DNA from 3 places in the Lysinibacillus sp. FJAT-14222 genome. Region 3 is predicted to be linked to each of the others. Evidence: riboswitches for the same ligand, from Rfam matches in the RefSeq annotation. Region 3 holds a riboswitch; each other region holds the start of a gene.
The links. A riboswitch is a leader RNA that binds a small molecule or an ion and turns the genes downstream of it on or off. The one in region 3 is predicted to bind cobalamin.
Positions count from the first base shown of each region.

Region 1: another riboswitch for cobalamin. It lies ahead of AN161_RS22100 (ABC transporter substrate-binding protein); the one in region 3 lies ahead of AN161_RS13905 (energy-coupling factor ABC transporter permease).
Region 2: another riboswitch for cobalamin. It lies ahead of AN161_RS13275 (iron ABC transporter permease); the one in region 3 lies ahead of AN161_RS13905 (energy-coupling factor ABC transporter permease).

Region 1 covers NZ_LIYL01000050.1:276,186-283,970, forward strand. The annotation lists gene AN161_RS22090 (adenosylcobinamide amidohydrolase) at 1-649, opposite strand, end outside; gene AN161_RS22095 (iron ABC transporter permease) at 646-1,647, opposite strand; gene AN161_RS22100 (ABC transporter substrate-binding protein) at 1,644-2,618, opposite strand; cobalamin riboswitch at 3,052-3,235, opposite strand; gene AN161_RS22110 (acyl-CoA dehydrogenase family protein) at 3,511-5,178, opposite strand; gene AN161_RS22115 (long-chain-fatty-acid--CoA ligase) at 5,180-6,682, opposite strand; gene AN161_RS22120 (MerR family transcriptional regulator) at 6,675-7,064, opposite strand; gene AN161_RS29120 (hypothetical protein) at 7,152-7,616, shown strand; gene argS (arginine--tRNA ligase) at 7,546-7,785, opposite strand, start outside.
Region 2 covers NZ_LIYL01000025.1:35,481-43,265, reverse strand. The annotation lists gene AN161_RS30155 (hypothetical protein) at 1-83, opposite strand, end outside; gene AN161_RS13295 (TetR family transcriptional regulator) at 230-808, shown strand; gene AN161_RS13290 (SMR family transporter) at 881-1,234, shown strand; gene AN161_RS13285 (SMR family transporter) at 1,234-1,548, shown strand; gene AN161_RS13280 (heme ABC transporter ATP-binding protein) at 1,940-2,734, opposite strand; gene AN161_RS13275 (iron ABC transporter permease) at 2,740-3,786, opposite strand; cobalamin riboswitch at 3,931-4,123, opposite strand; gene AN161_RS13270 (biotin transporter BioY) at 4,297-4,893, shown strand; gene AN161_RS28860 (hypothetical protein) at 5,090-5,269, shown strand; gene AN161_RS13265 (NADPH-dependent FMN reductase) at 5,266-5,808, opposite strand; gene AN161_RS13260 (nitroreductase family protein) at 5,872-6,489, opposite strand; gene AN161_RS13255 (ring-cleaving dioxygenase) at 6,580-7,563, opposite strand; gene AN161_RS13250 (MarR family transcriptional regulator) at 7,614-7,785, opposite strand, start outside.
Region 3 covers NZ_LIYL01000029.1:57,946-65,730, reverse strand. The annotation lists gene AN161_RS13930 (precorrin-8X methylmutase) at 1-105, opposite strand, end outside; gene cobK (precorrin-6A reductase) at 118-879, opposite strand; gene AN161_RS13920 (sirohydrochlorin chelatase) at 876-1,757, opposite strand; gene cobJ (precorrin-3B C(17)-methyltransferase) at 1,772-3,442, opposite strand; gene AN161_RS13910 ((2Fe-2S) ferredoxin domain-containing protein) at 3,447-3,818, opposite strand; cobalamin riboswitch at 3,956-4,144, opposite strand; cobalamin riboswitch at 4,362-4,547, shown strand; gene AN161_RS13905 (energy-coupling factor ABC transporter permease) at 4,691-5,437, shown strand; gene AN161_RS13900 (energy-coupling factor ABC transporter substrate-binding protein) at 5,439-5,711, shown strand; gene cbiQ (cobalt ECF transporter T component CbiQ) at 5,717-6,487, shown strand; gene AN161_RS13890 (ATP-binding cassette domain-containing protein) at 6,487-7,323, shown strand; gene AN161_RS13885 (S8 family peptidase) at 7,643-7,785, shown strand, end outside.

The DNA.
Region 1 (7,785 bases), on a different contig from region 3:
TCCGCCCCCCTTCCATTAGTAATAATTCATCACAATAGAGGGCAGCTAAATTCATATCATGTAGCACCATAATAACGGTTAAACCACATTCTATTGCTTCCTTTCGCACCATATCTAAAATTTGACGTTGATGGGCAATATCTAGATGGTTCGTTGGTTCATCTAACAGTAATATTTCCGCTGTTTGTGCAAGAGCTTGGGCTACAAAAACTCTTTGCTGTTCACCGCCCGACAAAAATTCCATCGATGTCTGTTCATAGCGTTTCACACCGGTTTGCATCATTGCATGTTGGACTGCTTGTTCATCGCGTTCAGTCCAGCTTGAAAAGAAGCCAGTTTGATGTGGATAACGTCCAAGTGATACTGCCTCACGTACACTGTTGGAAAAGGCATTGGCATGTAATTGTGGTAGTACCGCCATTTTTTTGGCCAATGCACGGGCATTGTAAGAGTTGATATTTTTACCATCTACTAATATAGTGCCTGCAGTTGCTGGTAATATGCCACTCATTACTTTTAACAGCGTCGATTTTCCGCTACCATTCGGCCCTAAAATCCCAAGTACTTTCCCTTTTTCAACGGAAAAACTAATATCATGGACGATCGGCACATCTTCATAGCCGCCAGAAAGATGTTTAACAACAATCATGCCCGTACCCCCTTACTTCTACGTTGCTTATAAAAAATATAGGAAAAGACGGGCGCCCCAATAAAGGCAGTAATTACGCCAATCGGTAGCTCTCTAGGCATAATAATTGTTCGTGCTATTAAATCGCAAATAATGAGCAAAGTTGCCCCATTTAAAAATGATAATGGCAATAAATGACGATGATCAGAACCCCAAAGCATCCGCGTCATATGGGGTACAACTAAGCCAACAAAGCCAATCGTGCCAGAAACAGCTACCGCCGCTCCAGTCAACATTGATCCACCTACTAAAATTAAATATTTACTGCGCTTAACATTGACACCTAAATGCTTCGCACGTTCTTCTCCATATAACAGAACATTTAACTCACGTCTTTGTGTCCAGAGCATGATCGAACCAATTATTACAAACGGAATAATCATTTGAACGTATGGCCAACCACGCATCGATACTGATCCGAGCAGCCAGCCAATAACTTGCCGTAGCTCCTCACCGGATAATGCAATCATTAAAGAAATTAAGGAGCCTAAAAACGAACTAAATATGACTCCTGTTAAAATAAGGGTTTCCATTTTCAGTGAGCGATCTATTATTCTAGCAAAGCCCATGACAGCTACCATCGTTAATATTGCACCTATCATACTGAAGGTTGGCAATGTATAATGGCCAACTACCGGTATTGATACACTAAAGAAAATCGTCATCACTGCGCCAACAGATGCACCCGAGGAAACCCCTAACGTATAAGGATCTGCCAATGGATTTTTTAATAAACCTTGAAAAGCTGCCCCTGCAATGGCAAGAGACGCCCCGACAAGCCCTGCCAGCAGGACTCGAGGTAAACGAATTTTCCATAAAATATTGGCAGCTGTTTCATCAGCCGCCTTATTCCACAATACTTCTAGTGGAACATGAACCGAGCCTATCGCTACGCCACACCAGATGCTAATGATCAGAAGCGTAATTGCTGTTACATAGGCTATTAATATTCTACTCACTGAAACGCCTCAGGGTAGATAGCTTTCGCTAATTCTTCAAGACCATCTGCTAAACGCGGACCTTGACGACTCGTCGTATTTTCATCTACTTGTACAATGTCCTTGTTTTTCACGGCAGTAATTGTCTCAAAGCCTGCACGTTGTGGAATTTTCGTTAAAATATCAGGTACATAATTATATGTCACTACAATGACATCTGGATTTTTCGCGATAATTTGTTCAGCATCAATTTTATACCAGTTATCTGCATCTGCTGCTACATTTTCGGCATGAATCATATTTAGCATTTCATTCATAAATGTACCTTTACCAGCTGTATAAATTTCTGGCTCATCAGACGTTTCTACAAAGACTTTCTTTGGTTTAACACCCTCAAGTTTTGTTTGAACTTCTTCAACTTTCGCCTTCATATTTGCGACAATTTTTTGAGCCTCTTCTAGCTTCCCTGTTGCACGACCTAGCTGTTCAATTGATGTGTATGTGTCATTAAAGTCTTTAGCATTTGCAACAACAAATACCTTCACGCCTGCAGCCTCAAGCTGTTCAATTGCTCCTTCTGAAAAAGTCATACTCGATGCATGCGCAAAAACGATATCTGGCGTTAAAGCAATAATTTGCTCAATATTATACTCCATGCCCCCAACCTTTTCTTTTTCAGTAGCCTCCGCTGGGTAATCATCATTATCTGTTACACCAATTATTTCATCATTTAAGCCAAGGCCGAATAAAATCTCAGTGTTACTTGGAATGAGCGAGACAATTTTTTCAGGTGGTGCTTCTAGCGTAATATCCTTGCCAGTCGCATCCGTTATCGTCATCGGGAATGCTGCTTCGTCAACTTTTGATGTCTCTTGTTGCTTCTGCTGTTCAGAAGATGGTGACTTTTCATTTGTTTCCTCTTTTGCATTACATCCAGCAACCAAGCCAATAGCTAAAAATGCTGATAATCCTATTTTCCAAAATTTCTTCATGTGAAAATCCTCCTTAGTTTATCTGTGCGTATATTTTAACGACTTGTTTTTCTGATTTATCGATATATTTTAGCTTTTATCGCACAAGGTTGTGGGTTTATCAGCCGACATTGGGTTTATCACCCAACATTATGAGTTTATCGCCTAACATTGTTGTTTTATCACTCAACATCGGGTTTATCGCTCAACATTGTGGATTTATCGCCCAACATTTTAGGTTTATCACCCAACATTATGAGTTTATCGCCTAACTTTGTTGTTTTATCACCCAACATCAGGTTTATCGTTCAACATTGTGGATTTATCGCTCATTTTTTCAAATTTATCGACATCAATCTTACAAAACAAATACCCCTCATCACAAAAAGATGAGGGGGTCAAATTTGCACAAAAAATACGCATACAAAATCCACCACCCTATCCTCGTAGGCTGCAACGTGTTTTCTATAAAGGCAGGTCTCCTGGCTCGTGCTCCATTCGCTTTTTCATGCCTTCCCGAAATTTTCAGTGGCGCAAATTGAAAAAACTCACACATACAGTGGCGGGACCGCATCGGAATTACACCGATTTCCCTTTTCACTTTACATAAGTAAAGAACCTTTATAATATTCAGTTGATTTTTATTATACATGAAAACAAAAGAAGTCGCCTCCATTCGAGACGACTTCTATTTGGACACCTACTGAAAAGTAACATAACCCGCATTCATCTCACAACCTATAGAGGTGGGAGACTTCTATAATTAAAGTTGCACTTATGTTACAAAAACATTTGTAGCTGACACTTTGCTTTCGCTACAAAAAACACCTGTAGCTGACGTTTCACTTTCGCTACACAAAACATTTGTAGCTGACGTTTCACTTTCGCCACACAAAACATTTGCTGAAAGAAGTTAAACTATATCTGAAAAATACTGGACCGTTTTCATTGGTGCACCCATTTCTCGCAATGCCCATGTGCTCTCTAAATAAATATCTGCTAGCTTTTCATATTTGCCGCCGAATTTTTGTGCCCATTCGACCGCTACAACACTTTCATATAAATGTGCCATTTTTTCTGCGACCTTTTTTGCTTCAAACGTTTTCGTCGCTTCATCTAAACCGCTAAATGTTTGCAAAGTCGAGTCTAATTTTGCTAATTGCTCCACTACAATTTCCACTAATGGACTGTCAGCTAGTTTTTCTAGACGTTCCTCCATGACACGAACAAACAATTCATGGACATGAAACTTATCAACTAAACGAATGAGCTCTAAAGCTAAAATATTGGCAGTTCCCTCCCACACAGTAAGCACCTGTGCATCTCTTAATAAGCGAGGTGTTACAAAGTCTTCAATATAGCCATTTCCACCATGTAATTCAATCGCTTCACTCGCATAATGTACCGCTTGCTCTGCCGTTTCTTTTTTCATGATAGCAATATACAAGCGATTCAAAATGATGTCCTCTTCATTCCCCTGTCCACTTGTAACTTTATCGTACTGATGAATAAGATCAAAAACTGTCGCAACCTCCACATGAAGCTTGGCAGCGAATTTCCCTAGCGTATCCTGAATCATAGGATATTGCGTTAAAGGCTTACCAAATGCCTGACGATTTGTCACATAGTGCTTCGCCTCTAAATAACCACGGCGCATAATGCCTATAGATGCAACAGCATTGCAAATTCTTGATAAATTAAGCGCCTCCAGCATATAATATATTCCTTTATTCGGCTCACCTACGACATAAGCTAGTGCACCATCAAATTCCACCTCACCCGAAGGTACGGCTCTAACGCCAAGTTTATCCTTCAAACGTCGAATGCGGAGGTTATTAACTGTTCCATCCTCTTTCCGCCATGGAACCGCAAATAATGTTAAGCCCTTTGAGCCTGCCTGAGCCCCTTCCATACGTGCCAATACCATGGCTACTCCACACATTCCTGCGTTTGATGCGAAATATTTCTCACCATATAAACGATACTGATTGCCGTCCTGTTTTGCCTCTACAACATTCGCACCAACATCAGAGCCACCTTGACGCTCCGTTAAAAATGTCGCTCCCTCATATAGCTCGGTATCTCCTGTTGCACAAACATGTGGTAAAAAGCGCTCCTTCACCTCATCACTCGCATAATGGTCAAGGAGATAAGCAGTTGCCATTGTTAAAGTAACAGGACAGTAAAAGCCTGGCTCAGTATGGGACAGTATATAACCTTGAGCAAAGCTATACACATAGTTGCCCTTTCTACCTAATTGCGGAATATCTTTATGCACATAGCCAACAATGCCAGTATTGTACGTCTCTTCAATTGTCTTTTTATAGCCATCATTAACCCAAATCTCTGACACTTCTTCACCATAGGCATTATACCTTTGTAATCGAGGTTCACCCTCTCTATCCGTATGTTTGGCTCTCACATCAATATCTCCAGCACAAAGCTCACCAAAATCTGTTAACTCGCGTGTTGCATATTCCACAAACTCTTTATCTAGCATCATTTCTAAAACTTTATGAAGTGTATCATTATCCTTAAAAAAATTCGTTGTTTTCATTTCTTCCTGCTGTAAAACCTTCATGCTATCTCACCTCTTGTCCCTTCAAAGTTTGTTTTAGTATTTTGCCCGATGCATTCCGTGGTAGCGCTTCTACACGTTCAAAGATGCGTGGAATTTTATATTTAGCAAGATGCTCCTCCAAATAAGCTTTAAGTTCGTCCTCGTTAATTTCTATTTTAGAAGCATAAACGGCCTTCACCGTTTCTCCCCACTCTGGATGTGGTACACCTATGACAGCAACCTCAAATATTCCCTCATAGCTCAACATACGATCTTCAATTTCTTTCGGATAAATATTCACACCGCCAGAAAAAATGACATCCTTTTTACGATCAACAATCCAAATATATCCATCCTCATCCACGCGAGCCAAATCACCCGTTTTCAGCCAGCCATCTATAAATGCAGCCTTTGTTGCGATATCATCCTTGTAATAGCCCAGCATATTACCTTCACCAAGTAACACAATTTCTCCCACTTCACCAACACTGACATCTTCTCCATTGTCGTTAATAATGCGCAGCTCCGCTCCAAGTGGTGCACGCCGGCCAATACTTCCCGCCTTCGTTGCATGTTCTCTGCCAAACAATAACGAACCATTCGGACCAGCCTCTGTTAAGCCATAAACGCAAGTTAAATTATCTGTGCGGAAAGCTTTTTGTAGATGCTGGACTTCGTTTTGTGATAAAGGCGCTCCACCATAAACCCACCATTTCATCGATGATAAATCAGCCGTTTGCAATCTTGGCATTTGGGCAGTTAATAAATAAGCGACAGGTGCACCAAAGAAATGTGTTGTCCTTTCCTGCTCAATCGAATCAATAAACAAATCAGGTGTAAACGTTGGTGTTAGCACATTTGTTGAGCCTATAAGTACGCCTGCCATTAAAAATAAATGTAATGGAGCCGAATGAGTCAACGGCATCATGAGAAGGATTCGGCTTTCAGGCTTTACTTCCATTTCAACTGCAATCATTTGCGCTACAGTTAAAATATTGCGATAGCTGAACAACACACCCTTTGGTTTTCCCGTTGTACCCGAGGTATATAAAATCGTTGAGACATCATCTTCATTAAGCTGGCAATCAATAGTTTGAGTGCTCGCCTGTTGAATAAGCGTTTCATAGTTTAGCCAACCAGCCTGCTCTTGACCTGTTTTAATTTTTAAAGGGACTATCGTGATGTTTTCGACTGCTGCAAAAATGACTTCATGTACTAGAATAGCTTTAGCATCCGCATGCTGCGCTACATACTCAACCTCTTGCAGCGTAAATTTCGCATTTACTGGAACGACTATAGCTCCAATGCGCTGAATAGCAAAATAACTAACGACAAACTCTACAACATTCGGCATAAAAATGATAACTTTATCGCCCTGCCGCACACCTTGCTCTAATAAAGCATGACCAAAACGTGTCACTTGCTCATCTAAATCATGATAGGTCACTCGTCTGCCTTGACAAACAACCGCTTCAATCATAGAGTACTTTCGGGCATTACGTGCTAACAAACTCGAACTATTCATCATGCATCTCTCCCTTTAAAGTTAATAATTTTTCAGTAAACACGCCTTGTAATTGCTGCAACTCATTTTTCATTTGCGTAAGCTCTGCTATTTTGCTATCAATTTCTTGAATTTTTTGCTCCCCATATTCAACCGTACGCTCCAACTGCTGAATGCCCGTGCGATCAAAATCAAACAGCAATACCATCTCCTTGATCTCCTCAAGTGAAAAACCGTAACGCTTTCCTCGGAAAATAAGCTTAAGCTTCGCCAACTCTTTTTTTGAAAAGGTTCGTTGATTAGTAGATGAACGATTAGGATTAAGCAGCCCAAGCTCCTCGTAATAACGAATTGTCCGTGTCGAAACATTAAACTGCTTAGCCACTTCTTGAATCGTCTTCAACAGCATCTCCCCCTTCCCATTTTCCATCAGTATATCATTGACGTTAACGTAAACTGCAACGAAATATTTGAAGTTTACAGAAAAATATTGTTTAAAGAAGATGAATTGATCAGTTCAGGGATTTTATCCGGCACTTCGATGATTCTATCCGTCGCTCTGGCGGTTCTTTCCGTCGCTTTGCTGGTTCTTTCCGTCGCTTCGAATCCTTTCCGTCGCTCTGGCGGTTTTTTCCGCCGCTTTGCTGGTTCTTTCCGTCGCTCTGGCGGTTCTTTCCGCCGCTTTGCTGGTTCTTATCCGTCGCTTCGAATTCTATCCGTCGCTCTGGCGGTTCTTTCCGTCGCTTCGAATTCTTTCCGTCACTCTGGCGGTTCTTTCCGTCGCTTTGATTCTATCTGCCACTTCAACAGCTCTATCCATCTAAGCCATGTCAACACAAAAAACCCCCGGCACATTGTCGTGCCGGGGGCTGGAAAGACTATTATTACATTTTTTCTGGTGCAGATACGCCGATTAAGCGTAGTGCGTTGGCAATTGTTGTACGCACAGCCGTAATAAGCGCTAAACGAGCCTCTGTTAGCTCTTTATTTGAAGGGTCTAACACTTTTTCAGCGTTATAGAAGCTGTGGAATGTAGCTGCTGTTTCTTGGATATAGTTAGCGATACGGTGTGGTGTACGGTGCTTCGCAGCATCTGCTACCACTTTCGGGAAGTCGCCCACTTT
Region 2 (7,785 bases), on a different contig from region 3:
AATGTTACTCCAATTTTCTTTTCTAGCTCATTAATTTTTTCAAGCTGTTGCTGATCTAATTGCGCAACCTTTACCTCTTTCATTTTCATCAAATCCTTTCACGAATAAAATTCCCCGTTTTAGATACATATATACACGAAAATAATGACTGACTGTCAGTCATTTTCTTTGACTTTATTTCAGCTATTTTGTAACATATTAAATAAGCAGGTCAAAAGCGAGGGATTCCATGTCAAAGGAAGAGAAAATTATTCAGGCTGCAATTGAAGTTTTTCGTGAAAAAGGAATAGAAAAGACAAAGGTTTCAGATATCGTAAAAGCTGCAGGTATTGCACAAGGAACATTTTATCTTTATTTCCCATCACGACTTTCAGTTATGCCAGCCATTGCGAAAGTTATGGTTGAAAAAATTATTGCTGCTATTAACGATGGTATTTCGACACAAGAGCCTTTTGTAAAACAGCTTGAAAAAGTAGTAGATATTGTTTTTTCTCTAACAGAGGAATATCGAGATGTATTTGCACTTATCTATGCCGGTATTACACAAACTGAGCATATGAAAGAATGGGAAAATATATATGCACCCTATTACGAATGGATGAATCATTTCTTATCTGTGGCTCAACACCAAGGAACGATACGTGCTTCTCTAAATACTACACGTTCTTCCAAACTTATAATTGGTCTAGTAGAATCTGCCGCTGAACAAATTTATTTGTATGACGACAGTGAAGAAGAAACAATTAGACTTCAAAAGCTTGAGCTCCTCGACTTTTTACATCATGCACTCGGTTTACGTCACACATAAGTGACGTTCTCTTTTAGACCAAAAATGACTGAATGTCAGTCATAATAATGGATAAATGAAAGGAATTTAGCTATGCAAAAAGATTGGATTTATGTTGGATTAACTAGTTTGTTTGAATTGTTTTGGATATTTGGTTTTAATGTTGCAAATGCTTGGTGGCATTGGATTATTATTGTGTCCTTAATTGCGTTGGATTTTCATTTCTTATCGAAAGCTTGTGAAAACCTACCTACAGGCACAGTTTATGCGACTTTTGCTGGGGTCGGTACAATTGGTACTACATTAATGGACATTTTTATTTTTGACGGGGAGTTTAATGCTATTAAAGGAATTTTCATGTTTATTTTAGTACTGGGTGTTATTGGTCTTAATTTATCTGATAACCCTTCAAAAGATCCTGTTGAAAAGAAAGGAGCTCATGCATAATGGGTTGGTTCCTTGTTTTATTAGCTGCAATTTCAGAAATTATAGGTGTTGTAGGTTTACGCTTTTATAGTCAGGAAAAAACTATACGTAATTTATTAATATATGTAGGCGGCTTTGGAATGTCTTTTGTGCTTTTATATGCATCCTTTAACTATTTACAGTTAAGCATCGCCTATGTAGTATGGATTGGTATTGGTACAGTTGGTGCTGTTCTCGTGAATATTATATTCTTTGGAGAATCTAAAAACCTGACTCGAATTATTAGTATCATCGCCATTATCATTGGTGTGGCAGGTTTAAAAGCAATATCTTAATTTGACTTCAATTCTTTATACTGTGAATAAGCCTTTTGAAATAAACTTTTTCGTTGAAACTTTATTTTATAACTATGTAAATAGTGTATCTTGAGGATTTTATCACTATTAATTAGAGTGACAGGCCAGAAGATATATATTATATGAAGTGGTTGATTGGAGTGGAGACTGGGCGACTCCTTGGGGATCAGCGTCACAGATGAGACCCTGGAGCGAGCAAAGCGAGTAAAGCGGCTCACATCGGACGCCCCCAGGAAGCTCTGCTCTGTGCGAAAGCGTAGCGGCAGCAACAAAGCGCCCAGTCGGAACGGAAATCAACCCCTCGCTTTGCCAAAAACCATAATTACAACCTTAATTTTTTGGCATAATAGGCTTTGATATATCAATCACTTTATGTAGTTTCTAAATCTTCCTTCGCGAATTGCTCTGGGATATACATTAAATATGGCTTACCTGTAAGTGGATGTGTTTGAATATCGGCATAAACGCCAAAAACATCTTGTAATAATGCCGGTGTAAGCACTTCTGCTGGTGTTCCAAAACAAACAATTCGGCCTTGCTGTAAAACATAAATTTGATCGCAATACATAGCTGCAATGTTTAAATCATGTATTGCAGCAACAACTGTTAAATGTAGAGTTTGAATTAGATCCATTAGCTGCAATTGATGCTGAATATCTAGATGATTTGTTGGCTCATCTAAAATAAGGACCTGCGCTTGCTGAGCGAGGGCACGAGCAACCATCACACGCTTTTTTTCTCCACCCGAAAGCGAGCTAAAGCTGCGTTTCTCTAAATGAGCGATACCTGTTTGGTTCAGTGCATCTTTTACAATTTGAAAATCTCGTTCTTGATCAAACTCCAATAGTTTTTTATGAGGTGTTCTCCCCATACTTACTAAATCATGTACTGTAAAATCGAATAAGACCGGTGTTTCTTGACTTACAACTGCTAAATTTTTAGCTATGCCTTTACTCGATTGCTTTAAAATATCCTGTTCATTTAATAATACTGTTCCACTTTCTGGTTTTAATAAACGATACATATTCTTTAATAGCGTTGACTTCCCACTACCATTAGGACCGATTAGCCCAACAAATTGCTTGTCCTTTATTTGAACACTTACTTCATGTAATATGCGTTCATCAGAAATGGAGAAAGATACTTGTTTCGCTTCTAATGTCATATGCTTTAATCTCCTTCACCGAAAGAATAATTGTTACGACGTAGCAGCCAAATGAAAAATGGTCCTCCACAAAAAGCCGTGATGATTCCAATTGGCATTTCTTCAGGGGCAATTAAAATTCTGGCAAGTGCATCTGCCCAAACTAAGAAAATCCCCCCTAGTAAAGCGCTAATCGGTATAACATATTTATGGTTTGAACCTACAATCTGCCGTACAATATGTGGAATGATTAGGCCGACAAATCCGATTGAACCACTTACAGCGACAAGCACACCTGTTAATAATGATACTAATAAGATAAGCTGTATCCGAAACTGTTGTAAGTTGACCCCTAATGTGACAGCTGCTTCTTCCCCAAGAAGTAATAAATTTAAGCTTCGATAGTGAAGCCATAACAAGGCAAATACTACAATAAAAATAACTGCAGGAATTAAAAGATTACTCCACTTCGCACCAGCTAGGCTTCCTAGCATCCAAAACATGACTGCCTTCATTCCCCCCTCTTGCTTCGACGTCATTAATATAAAATTTGAAATAGCAGATAAAATAAACGACACCGCCATCCCTGAAAGTAAAAGTCTAAAGACAGAGACTCTACCGCCCACACGCGATAAGAAGAAAACTAACCCCATCGCTGTGAGAGAACCTAAAAATGCAGATATGGACAGAGCATAAACGCCCAGAAATGAAAAAGCACCTAATATGATGACAGCTGTGGCACCAACTGTGGCACCAGAAGAGATCCCTAAAATATATGGTTCAGCAATTGAATTACGAACAAGTGCCTGAATAGCTGCTCCAGCAATTGCCAAGCCCGCTCCAACGATAGCAGCGAGTAATACACGCGGAGCTCGTATTTGCCAAATGATAATTTCCTGTGAGCGACTCCAATCTTGTTCGATTGAATTTTGTATAATTGGGATTTTAGAAAGGATGACCTTCCATACATAAAGTGGCGTAACGGAAACCGATCCAACCATAATCGCAATTGTCATTGAAATTATAAGTACTAGTAGAAGAGTCATTGAAAGTAGCATAAATTTTTTATTCATTTGTTTATTAACTCCTATCATTCATTATAAATGAAGCAAAAAAGGGTATTCCATGCAAATTACGCATAGAAATACCCTTGATTAAACAAAGTCAGAAGGATTTCCTTCTACTATTGTCCGTAATCGCTTTCATCCTCGTGGGCATTACAGGAATCACTAATTGGCAGGTCTCCTGGCTTCGAATCAATGTTACTATGATGGCCTTCCCATTCTAGAACAGTGGCTAAATCATCATAGAACTCCTCGTTACAGTTGCGGGACAGCGTCGGATTTGCACCGACTTCCCTTTTAAGTGACACATTGTATAAGATGTCACACCAATAGTATCTAATATTTTAAAATTATGACGATTCTATCATATATTTTAATAGTTAGTCTATAACTAATAGTTATTTATCAACTTAAGCAGGATAAAAGTTTTTGTGTTAACCTAAACAAATTATAAGGTTGACACAAAAACTTTATTTTTTTACACTATTATTATCAACATTACTTTTTAGGGGTGAAATAATGACAACAGTCGCGGAACACACGCATCACAAATTAAGAACAGTCGATATTGCCTATATTGGACTATTTTCAACATTGATAATGATAGGAGCTAATATCACGTCCATTGTACCTTTCATGATGGTTGGTGGAGTACCTATCACATTGCAAACATTTTTTGCTATTTTAGCAGGGCTTATTCTTGGTAGTAGAAAAGGGGCACTCGCTTGCACTGTTTATATGTGTATCGGTTTAGCAGGTGCACCTGTATTTGCACGTTTCAGCGGAGGCTTTGGACAAATTTTAAGTCCTACATTTGGTTTTATTGTCTCTTTTATAGTTGCTGCATTTGTCGCGGGGCTTATTGTAGAACGCAGTGGAACGAAGACAAGTTATGTAGTTGCTGCATTAATTGCAACAGCAATTAATTATTTACTAGGGACAAATTGGATGTACTTTGCCTACAAGCTATGGGCTAGTGCTCCTGATGCTTTCACTTATAAGATAGCATGGCTTTGGATGATGCCTCCTTTGCCAAAGGATATTATTTTAGCTATATTTGCGGGTATTTTTGCATACCGCCTTCAAAAAGTTTTAAAAATAATCCCTATTAAATAAAGAGATAAAAAACTGTCCAAAAGTATATAGCATACTTAATTGGACAGTTTTTGGTTCATCACCAAAAGTTGTGGATGACTTTTGTTAAAACGTTTACTATGCAAATAGTTGATTGTAGTGGAGACTGGGCGACTCCTCGGGGATCAGCAATAGAGGAACGAAGGCTAAAACCATCACGTCCTGTGATAACACCTTCGTGACCAACATCATGTTGGCCCGAGACCCTGCAGCGAAGCGGATGTTTTCTGTGCGAAAGCGTAGTGCTAACGTAGCGGCAGCAACAAAAGCGGCTCATCAAACGCCCCCAGGAAAGCGCCTAGTCGAAACGGAAATCAACCACACGTTTATGGTGCTGATCCCAGTTTTTTATTTTTAAACGTATTTTTTCATCCAGTTTAAGAAGTTATCAATAACTACATCTAGGAATTTGATAGTACCTTCATCTGTTAAATTGCCTTCTGTATCAAATTTAGTGTGTACTGCTCCAATATAAACATCATTACCACTAAGTAATGGTGAATTCACACCAGGTGAGAATAAAATATCTCGTAAATGTAATTGTGCTTTAACAGTACCTAAGTTACCCATTGATGCCCCCATCATGAATGATGGCTTGCCTATCATTACTTTGTCTATACGAGATAACCAATCGATTGCGTTAACCATAACACCCGGTACTGTACCATTATATTCTGGTGTCAACCAAAGAACTGCATCTGCCGCTTTGACTTTTGCCTTAAAATCTAATACTGGTTGTGGTGCTTCATTTTCAATATCTTGGTTATACATCGGTAGATCTTTTAAGCTTAATACTTCAAGATCAATTTTTTCTGCATAACGCTTTTGAATAAATTTTGCTAATTGCATATTATAAGATTCTTTACGGATACTACCTACGATTGCTACTACTTTCACAATGTTTCCTCCTAAATGTACATTAACTTTATTATTTGTAAAGCAACTTTATTTTATACCGCTCTAATAATAGGTTGCAAATTCCTCAACTGGTTTACGATAACCACGGAAGCGGCGACTGCTTTCTTTTTCCTTACCTATTGTCATCATTAGTGCAATTTCATGTGTTTCTGGCACATTAAAAAGAGCCCTCATTTGTTGCTGATCAAAGCCAATCATTGGACATGTATCCCATCCGCGATTTTTGGCCGCCAGCATAAATAACATAGCTGAAAGTGAAGCGTTACGAATGGCTTCCTCTTTCATAAATTCCTCGCCACGTTCTTCATAAAATTTCGTATTTTCAGCAACAAGATTTTCTAACTCACAAGCATTAATAATGCCTAAGTCTACCATCCCTTGACTAAGATTAGCAGTATTTTTATAGGCTTCTTTATCTCCTAATACAAGGATGACTCCTGAAGCTGAATGCACTTTATATTGCCCAAAAGCTGCCTCTCTTATTTTTTCTTTCATTTCTTCATCCAACACAATGATGTAATTCGTATGCTGTAAGTTAAAGGCTGAAGGAGCAAGCTTAACATCCTCCAAAATGGGACGTATATCTTCTTCGCTCATCTTGATGCCCTCTATAAAATTATTTGCAGAACGGCGCTTATCTATTAGCTTTGCAAATTCCATCTAGCTGACCTCCAATTATTTTTCTGTTAAGAGTATGTAATTTCCATTCAGTAGAGACTTATGTTTCTCTGCTGAATGGAATGAAAGATATTACTCATATTCTTTATCGAACGTAATCGTACTTCTTACAGTGTCAATAGGACGAACAAGTTCTTCAATTTGTGCACGCTTCGGCTCTAAAAATGGTGGCAATGATAATTTTTCACCTAAAGTTTCATAAGGCTCATCGCCCATAAATCCTGGTCCATCAGTAGCTAACTCAAATAAAATTTGTGGTGCTACTCGTGCATAAAGTGACTCAAAGAAGTGACGATTTACATAACCAGAAGTATGGAAGCCAAAGCCTTCAAATCGTTCAGTCCATTCATCTAATACAGCCCGATCCTCTACGCGGAATGCAGCATGATGTACTGTACCGAAACCTTGACGTGCTACCGGTAAAACTGTGTTGAATTCTACAACCATTTGTGCACCATTTCCGCCTTCTCCGACCTCAAATAGGTGGAAATCTCCTTCCTCTGCAATTTCTGTAAAGAGCATCACTTTTTCTAGCATTTCTTTGAAATATTTAAAATCAGCAACTCTCACAAAAACCGGGCCTAGGCCTGTAATTGCATATTCCAGAGGAATCGGTCCATCTTGCCATGGAGTGCCTGATGCAACACCTGTATTGTTTTCATCAGAAATAAGTTGATATTGTTGGTCGTCAAAGTCGACGAAGGATAAAGTTTTTTTGCCAAACTGCTCTTTAATACCTGTATGTTTAACATTTAATCGATTGAAACGTTCTACCCAATAGTCTAATGCTGCATCTGTTGGTACGCGGAATGAAGTTTTTGAAATCTCATTTGTTCCATGCACACCTTTTGGAATGCTGGGGAAATCAAAAAATGTCATATCAGTACCAGCGCTACCTTTGTCATCCGCAAAGAATAAATGATAGGTTTGGATATCATCTTGATTAACCGTTTTTTTCACTAATCGCATCCCTAACACATAAGTAAAAAATTTATAATTCTCTTCAGCACTGCTTGTAATAGCAGTAACGTGGTGAATTCCTTTTAAATGATTCATTTTCTGTTCCTCCAATTTATCTCGATTTCGAGATATTTGCGTAAAATTTTTTATTTATTAACTGCGTTTAAACCAACCTTTTTCAGAGACAGAATCATTGTGTCCTTCTCCTTTTGATCTAATACTTCAAAAATCTCGTTAATTTTTTGTTCATGCTTTGGAAAAATTTCTTCCATCAACGTTTGTCCTTCACATGTTAATAAAACATATGTGACACGACGA
Region 3 (7,785 bases):
TGAGAAATTATGCTCGCCCATTTCTTCTGCAATAATGGAGAAACTGTAATCGTAAATTTTATCTGGGTCTACTGTTAATGGTTTGAAATCTGTTTTAAAGTCCATCTGGATTGCCTCCTAAAGTGTGTTTTGTACAGCTTGTAGTACATCTTCAAATGTAGAATATTGCTGTCCGTATTTTATATTTGGTCTTGCGATTAAAATTGTTTCAATGCCACATACAAGAGCAGCCTCTAGCTTTTCATCCACCGAGCCAACCTTGCCGCTTTCTTTCGTAATCATCAATGTCACACCATATTGACGAAAGAGGGCTTCGTTTAATTCCTTTGAAAAAGGGCCTTGTATGGCAACAATATCTCTTTGTGCCACACCAAGTGCTTCGCATTTTTCCATATTATCGAGTCGAGGAAGCATACGCGCAATTACTCGTGTATGTTCTAAACCATGTAACACCTTTGTAAATGTTGCTAGCGTTTTACTGCCCGTCGTTAGCATAATGACGCCGCGTTTTTCCGCTGCTAAATGGGCAGCCTCCTCATAATCTTTCACAATCGTAATTAGTGGGTGTGCATAATGCTCATGGGCACGTTCATAGCGAATATACGGAACATTTGCTTGCTCAGCAGCAGCCATAGCATTTTTTGAAGCTTCTTCAGCAAATGGATGAGAGGCATCTACAACTAAACGATACCCTCGCTCTGTGATAATCGTCGCCATTTCCTCAGCCGTTAATCGACCAATTAAATGAGGGAGGCCTACTTCTGCAAGGCTTGAAGCGGCTGATTCAGTAACGACCGTAGCTGTCACAGCGTAACCTGCTGACTGTAATTCAAGTGCTAGATTCCTTGCATCACTCGTCCCTGCTAACATGAAAATCATTTCACTGGCTCCTCTTCATGGTGGTGATCATGTCCATGATCGTGGTCATGATGGTGATGATGATGCGCATGTCCATGCACCGCCGCATAAGCACGATAATTTTCTAAATCTTGCATACCTGTTGATGTACCATTCACAGCTTGCTCAATTCGCTCTAATAACACATTTTGCAAACGCTCATGATAGCCAAAATAGTTGGCAATTTGAATATCACAGTCAGCATATTTTTCGTTAAATTGCTTACACATGCCGTTCATACGTTCCATTAGGATACCTGTGAATAAGAAATACGGTAGCATAATGATTTTTTTAGCACCCAGCTTCACACAGCGCTCAATTCCTTCTTCAACACGAGGATCTGTGACACCCATAAAGGCGCTTTCTACATACTGAACCGGGAGTTTTTCCCATAATAAACGTGTAATTTTATAAAAATCACCATTTGCAGCTGGGTCACTACCGCCTCGTGCAATTAATAAAATGGCAGTATCCTTATGTTCTTCCTCAGCATTAAAGCCAATTTCTGCTAAACGGTCTTCTAAAATAGCAAATATTTCGTCATGGATACCGATTGTTTGGCCATATGTGAACGTAATATTTGGATAATGCTCACGCGCATGTTCGATTTCTGCTGGAATATGAAGTTTTGAATGTCCAGCATGAAGAAGAATAATCGGAATAACATGTACCTCTGTAGCACCCTTCTTCACACAGTTCGTAATACCTTCTTCAATATTTGGAGATGCAAACTCTAAGAAACATGTTTCCACTAAAAAGCTTTCATCAATACGAGGTGTCATTTGCTCGATAAACGTGCGTACCTCATCATTTCCTGCTGCTAAACGGCTCCCATGGCCGACAAATAAAATTGCTTTCATCTCATTACTCCTCACTAGTCGCCGCACGGAGCTGGCTCTACTTTTATTTTTGAAGACATATCCTGATACGTAAAATGTAGGATCTTTTTCACACGCTTAAAGTATTTAAACAAACGTTCATTTGGATGTGCATTTGCTTTATACTCTTCGATAATGTCTGTGATAAGCGGTATAAGCTGTTCAGGCTCTAGGCCCTCAACAACAGGCTGGGCAGCATGTGCAGTACGGCCAACCGGCTTAGCACCAATAAAAACATCAAATTTACTTTTGCGATAAACAATACCAATATCATCAAATACGGCTCGATAACATGCCATACCACAGCCATTAAAGCCAATATTTAATGTTTTCGGTAACGACATACCTCCAAGCTTTTCTTGAATCTCTTCCGCATAAGGAATCGAATCGGCCTTTTCTCCGTAACAGAAGTCACAAGCCTTTAACGATAGCACGTCACCAATTGGTGTTAGTAAAAAGCCCACTTCACGAAGCTTTGCAGTAATTTCTTCAGGCTCAGCCGTTGGAATTTTCAAATGAATTTGATGGTCTGGTGTATACTCCATCGTTCCTTCCTCACCAACGACCTCCGCTAACGTCATCATTTGTTGAGGCGTAAAGAACTTATTGGCTACCCCTGGACTAACAGCTAATTCAAAAATGGATTGGATTTTTTGTTGAACAAGCTTAGGTGTTACCTTCATAGCACTTGTTCCATTCACCATTGTTAGAGCTGCTGTCGCCATTTCAAGTGATGATTTTTTAGGCTTCGGTTCTGGTGTTATGGCTAAACTGGGCTTAATTCGATTGGCATTGGGATCTGTCGCAAAATCATTACGTGCCTTCCCTGTTTCTTGATTCATTGCCCAAGGTTCATTTTCATCTCTAAGTCGTTGATGTGGTCGTAACGGTTGTTTTTCTTCACCAAGTGTATATTTGCGCTGATAACCACGCGGCGTAATCATTTTATTGTCATAGAAGAACGTTGATGAATTCCCGATAATAACCGTTGTTAACATGCCGATATCATGTTCCAGCATTTCTGCTAAAGTCGTCATCGTAATTTCCTGGCGATCACGGTAAGCACTCTTCACAAGTCCTACCGGCGTATCTGGCGAACGATATTCTAATAAAATTCGTTGTGCCTCTACGATCTGTCTCGTACGACGGCCACTCTTTGGGTTATAAAGAGCGATAACAAAATCCGCCATTGCTGCCGCTTCTACTCGCTTTGCAATTAAATTCCAAGGTGTCAAATGGTCACTTAAACTAATGGTACAGGCGTCATGCATTATTGGAGCACCTAGTAAACTTGCACACGAATTAATAGCCGAAATGCCTGGAACAATTTCAACCTCGATACCAGTTGCTTCTGTCCAACCTAGCTCGATTAATACCTCATACACTAATCCTGCCATGCCATAAACGCCTGCATCTCCGCTCGAAATAACCGATACGATACTTCCAGCCTCTGCTTGACGTACTGCTTCCTGTGCACGTGAAACTTCCTCTGTCATACCAGTACTAATAATCGACTTTGCGCTAACTAAATCCTGAATAAGTTCAACATAAGTTTTATAACCAATGATCATATCACTTTGTTGTAGTGCCTCCACAGCACGAGTCGTAATATGTTTAAAATCTCCAGGGCCAAAGCCAACTACGAAAATCTTACCTTTTTGCGCCATTTTGTTACCCCTCTTTCACCTTTTCAATGCCTTTAATGGCTGTTGTTTGTGCTGTCCGCTGTAACGAACCTTCACGCAATGTAAAGACATGCTCATTATGTAACGATTCATGATTTAAATCTTGCACGAGTGCCCTCGCATGCTCCGTTGTCGGCACACGGTACCAATTCCCTTGAGGATATCCAATGACAACGCAAGCATCCTTACATCTGCCATTACAGCGAGTCCTTGTCGTATGTATCTCCTTATCAAGTGCCAGCAACTGTATTTCATCTCGGATTGCCTGTGTAATTTCCTCTGCATCTTTTTTCATACAGCTACTACCATTGCAAATAAAAAGATGTGTTTTCATCCCCTCTAAATTCCAAGTTGTCATAGTTGTTCTCCCCTCATTTGCTTTTAGGAAAAAGAAAAACCTTTACTCTAGACGGAAGAGTAAAGGTTTTGTAGAAGCTAAATAAAAACGAATATACGGGTACTCGCTCTCGCTTCAACTTCTCCCTCCGAAAAGTTTGCATGCATCATCACATAAGCAGGTTTCCTGACTTAAGCTTCCTTTTACTTTCGCACCTTCCCATTTTTTTTATAAATGGTGGCCTTTGCGATTTCATCAGCTATTACAGTAGCGGGGGCTGTATCGGATTTTCACCGATTTCCCTATTATCTTGAAAATATTCAAGCACTTATGGACGTTTTATATGAATTTATGTAATTGAAAACTGTTTCTATCATAGCTTATTTTTTTAAAATTTCAATATTTCTTTCTTAATTTGTGACATTTATATTAATTTTTTTAGAAAAATGTGACATTAGTTCTCTATTTATCTGAATTTTCGACATTGAGACTCAATTAAACATTTTTTCATAAAAAGTATAGCATATATATGGAAATTCATGTTACACTTTGTCGTGAAATCTCACAACTTCATCTTTTTTCGGTGCGAAGTGTTCGTCATTTCGCTTAAAAGGGAAGCCGGTTCAAATCCGGCGCGGTCCCGCCACTGTACTAGAGAGTTTTATAGATAATGTCACTGTCCAAAGGATGGGAAGGCCTATAAAACGTTGAACTAAAGCCAGGAGACCTGCCGAAAAATATGTGATCGTTTCAACCTACGAGGATAGGTGTGCGGCTTAGCAGATTAGAATTCTATTTGCTTTTTTAGCTATACACTTTTCCGCAATTGGAGAAGTGTTTTTTTTATTTTCGCACGCTACAATCGAAAAATTTAATGTTAGGAGGAGAGATATTTGAAATTCTCAGGTTGGAAGCTTAGTTATTTCTTACTGGCATTTTTATTCGTGCCAAATCGTGCATTTGCGATGCATATCATGGAGGGCTTTTTGCCGATTGAATGGGCGATTTTTTGGTGGGTCGTATCGATTCCATTTATTATTTTAGGATTACGTTCTATTCGTAAAACCATTGATGAAAATCCTGAGACAAAAATGATATTAGGTCTATCGGGTGCCTTTGCCTTTGTGCTATCAGCCTTAAAAATCCCTTCTGTAACGGGAAGTTGCTCACATCCGACAGGAGTTGGACTTGGGACAGTTCTTTTTGGGCCACTAGCCATGAGTGTTATCGGAACAATCGTATTATTATTCCAATCTTTACTTTTAGCACATGGTGGTCTTACAACATTAGGGGCAAATACCTTTTCCATGGCAATTGTTGGTCCTATTATTGTTTACTATGTATTTAAGGGCTCACAAAAAATGGGACTATCCTTTTCAGTAGCTGTCTTTTTAGCAGCAATGCTTGGTGACTTAGGTACATATGTTGTCACTTCTGTACAGCTAGCCCTTGCCTTCCCATCTGAAGTCGGAGGCTTTATGGCGTCATTCACAAAATTTGCTGGCATTTTTGCGTTAACACAAGTTCCTCTTGCTGTTAGTGAAGGAATTTTAACAGTGATCGTTATGAACTTCTTGAAAAAATACAATGTGAGCGAATTAAAAGCATTACGTGTTTTCTCAGCAAAGGAGGCACACTAAAATGAAAAAAAACTTACTGCTCTTAGCAATTGTTGTGTTACTAGCAATCATCCCCCTATTTATCCAAAAGGGCGCAGAATTTGAGGGTGCTGATGGCGAAGCGGAAGCAGCAATTAGTGAAATAAATGCTGACTACGAGCCATGGTTTGAAAGCTTATGGGAGCCACCAAGTGGTGAAATTGAAAGCTTATTATTCGCACTACAAGCTGCTATCGGCGCTGGATTTATCGGCTATTTCATCGGTTTAATGCGCGGCAAACATAAAGAAGGTTAAACGCTATGTTACTCATTGATAAGTATGCTTATATGAATAAGCTAGCGTCTGTTCATCCGCTAGAAAAAATGACGTTATCCCTTGGACTTCTTCTATTGTCGCTTATCATGAGAGATGAACGAATTTCACTCATTACATTTATTGTAATGAGTGCTTTTATCATTTTAAGCGCAAAAATCCCTATTAAATATTATGCAAAACTACTATTGCTACCGGGATTTTTTTTACTGTCAAGTTTAGTATCTATTTTAATTTCGATAACGCCATCAACGAGCACGCTACCTGCACACATTTGGTCATTTTCTCTTAATAGTTGGACAATTTTTGTAGGCAGTGCGAGCCTAGTGACAGCGCAACAGCTTTTTTTCATCGTCCTTGGCAGCATTAGCTGTTTGTATTTTTTAATTCTCACGACATCGGTACAATCTATTTGTCACGTCCTACGACTTTGGCGACTTCCCACTTTGTTTGTAGAACTAGTAGAACTTACGTATCGATTTATTTTTATCTTTTTAGATAGTATGCAAAAAATTCATCTTGCCCAGCAGGCTCGACTAGGTTACAGCTCCCCTATGCAGTGGCTTCGCTCAGTATCAATGCTGATCACAGCTTTATTTGCTGAGATGTTCCAACGAAGTCGTGAATTAAACAATGCGATGGAAGCACGTGGTGGCGAAACTGTCTATTGGCAGGAGGATGTTACCTATAACATGAAAAACTGGCTAGGTATTGCTGCAATTTTTATATTCCTCATCATTTATGGAGGTTTTTTCTGATGACAGACTTATTCTTTGAATTAAAACATTTATCTTACGCTTATGCAGATGGAACTCATGCCTTAACAGATATTACACTACAGATTCCAAAGGGGAAAAAAATCGCTTTACTTGGTCATAACGGGGCTGGGAAATCAACGTTATTTCAGCATTTAAATGGAATTTTGAAGCCAACCACTGGAAGTATAGCCTTTTGTGACAAAGAACTTAATTATAGTAGAAAAGCATTAAAAGTATTACGCCAACAGGTTGGTATTGTTTTTCAGGATGCAGACAACCAGCTTTTTTCGGGTACAGTTAAGCAGGATATTGCATTTGGGCCTCTGAATCTTGGCTGGACAACTGAAAAAATTGAAGAGAAAATTGCATGGGCTGTCGCTCAAACTGAAGTTGAAGCATTGCTCGATAAACCGATACATTTTTTAAGTGTTGGACAGAAAAAACGTGTCGCAATGGCAGGAGTACTAGCAATGGAACCTTCCGTATTACTATTAGATGAACCGACAGCTGGGCTAGATAATTATTATGCTGCACAAGTTTTACAGTATTTAGCTACATTAGAGAACGGTGAACGAACAATTTTACTAGCAACGCATGATATCGCTTTGGCATATGAATGGGCAGATCAAATAATCGTCATGGAAGCTGGGAGAATTATTTATAATGGGGATCCAGTTGAAATGTTCTTTCAAGAGGATTTGCTTGAAAGAGCCCATCTTGAACGTCCATGGGTCTTTGAAATGACGATTGCCTTACAAAACAAAAAACTAATTGAGAAAAACATTATAATGCCTCGATCGAAAGAAGATTTACAAAGACTTATTGAGCAGCTTTAAAACATTTTTAGGAACATAGCCTGTTGGGGATTATTGTTGCGTGCTTTTTCACTCTCCTTGACTGCAATCTCACAAATCGATTAGATAAGGGACACCCGTAGCCTATAAGTCTGTTTTAGCTATGGACACTTATTGGTCAAAGAGGGTATTCGAACTCCCTCCCCTTTTAGTCTGCTAACGCAACTTTTTTACCATGTATTAAATAGAAAAATACGGATTGGTTCTTTTGGAAAAATATATTTTTATTACGAAACTTTTCTATCGTCCATTCGTATTAGTATAGATGTCACAAAATAAGACATTCAAGGAGGAAATATAATTGAAGAAATGGAATAAGAAATCAATCGCTTTAGTAGCATCTGCAGCACTAATGGTTCCTGCTACTTCTGCCTTTGCTGAAGCTCCACAAAAAACAGCAAAGAACCAAGATTTAGTGAAAGTAGCTAGCAATAAGGACCAAAC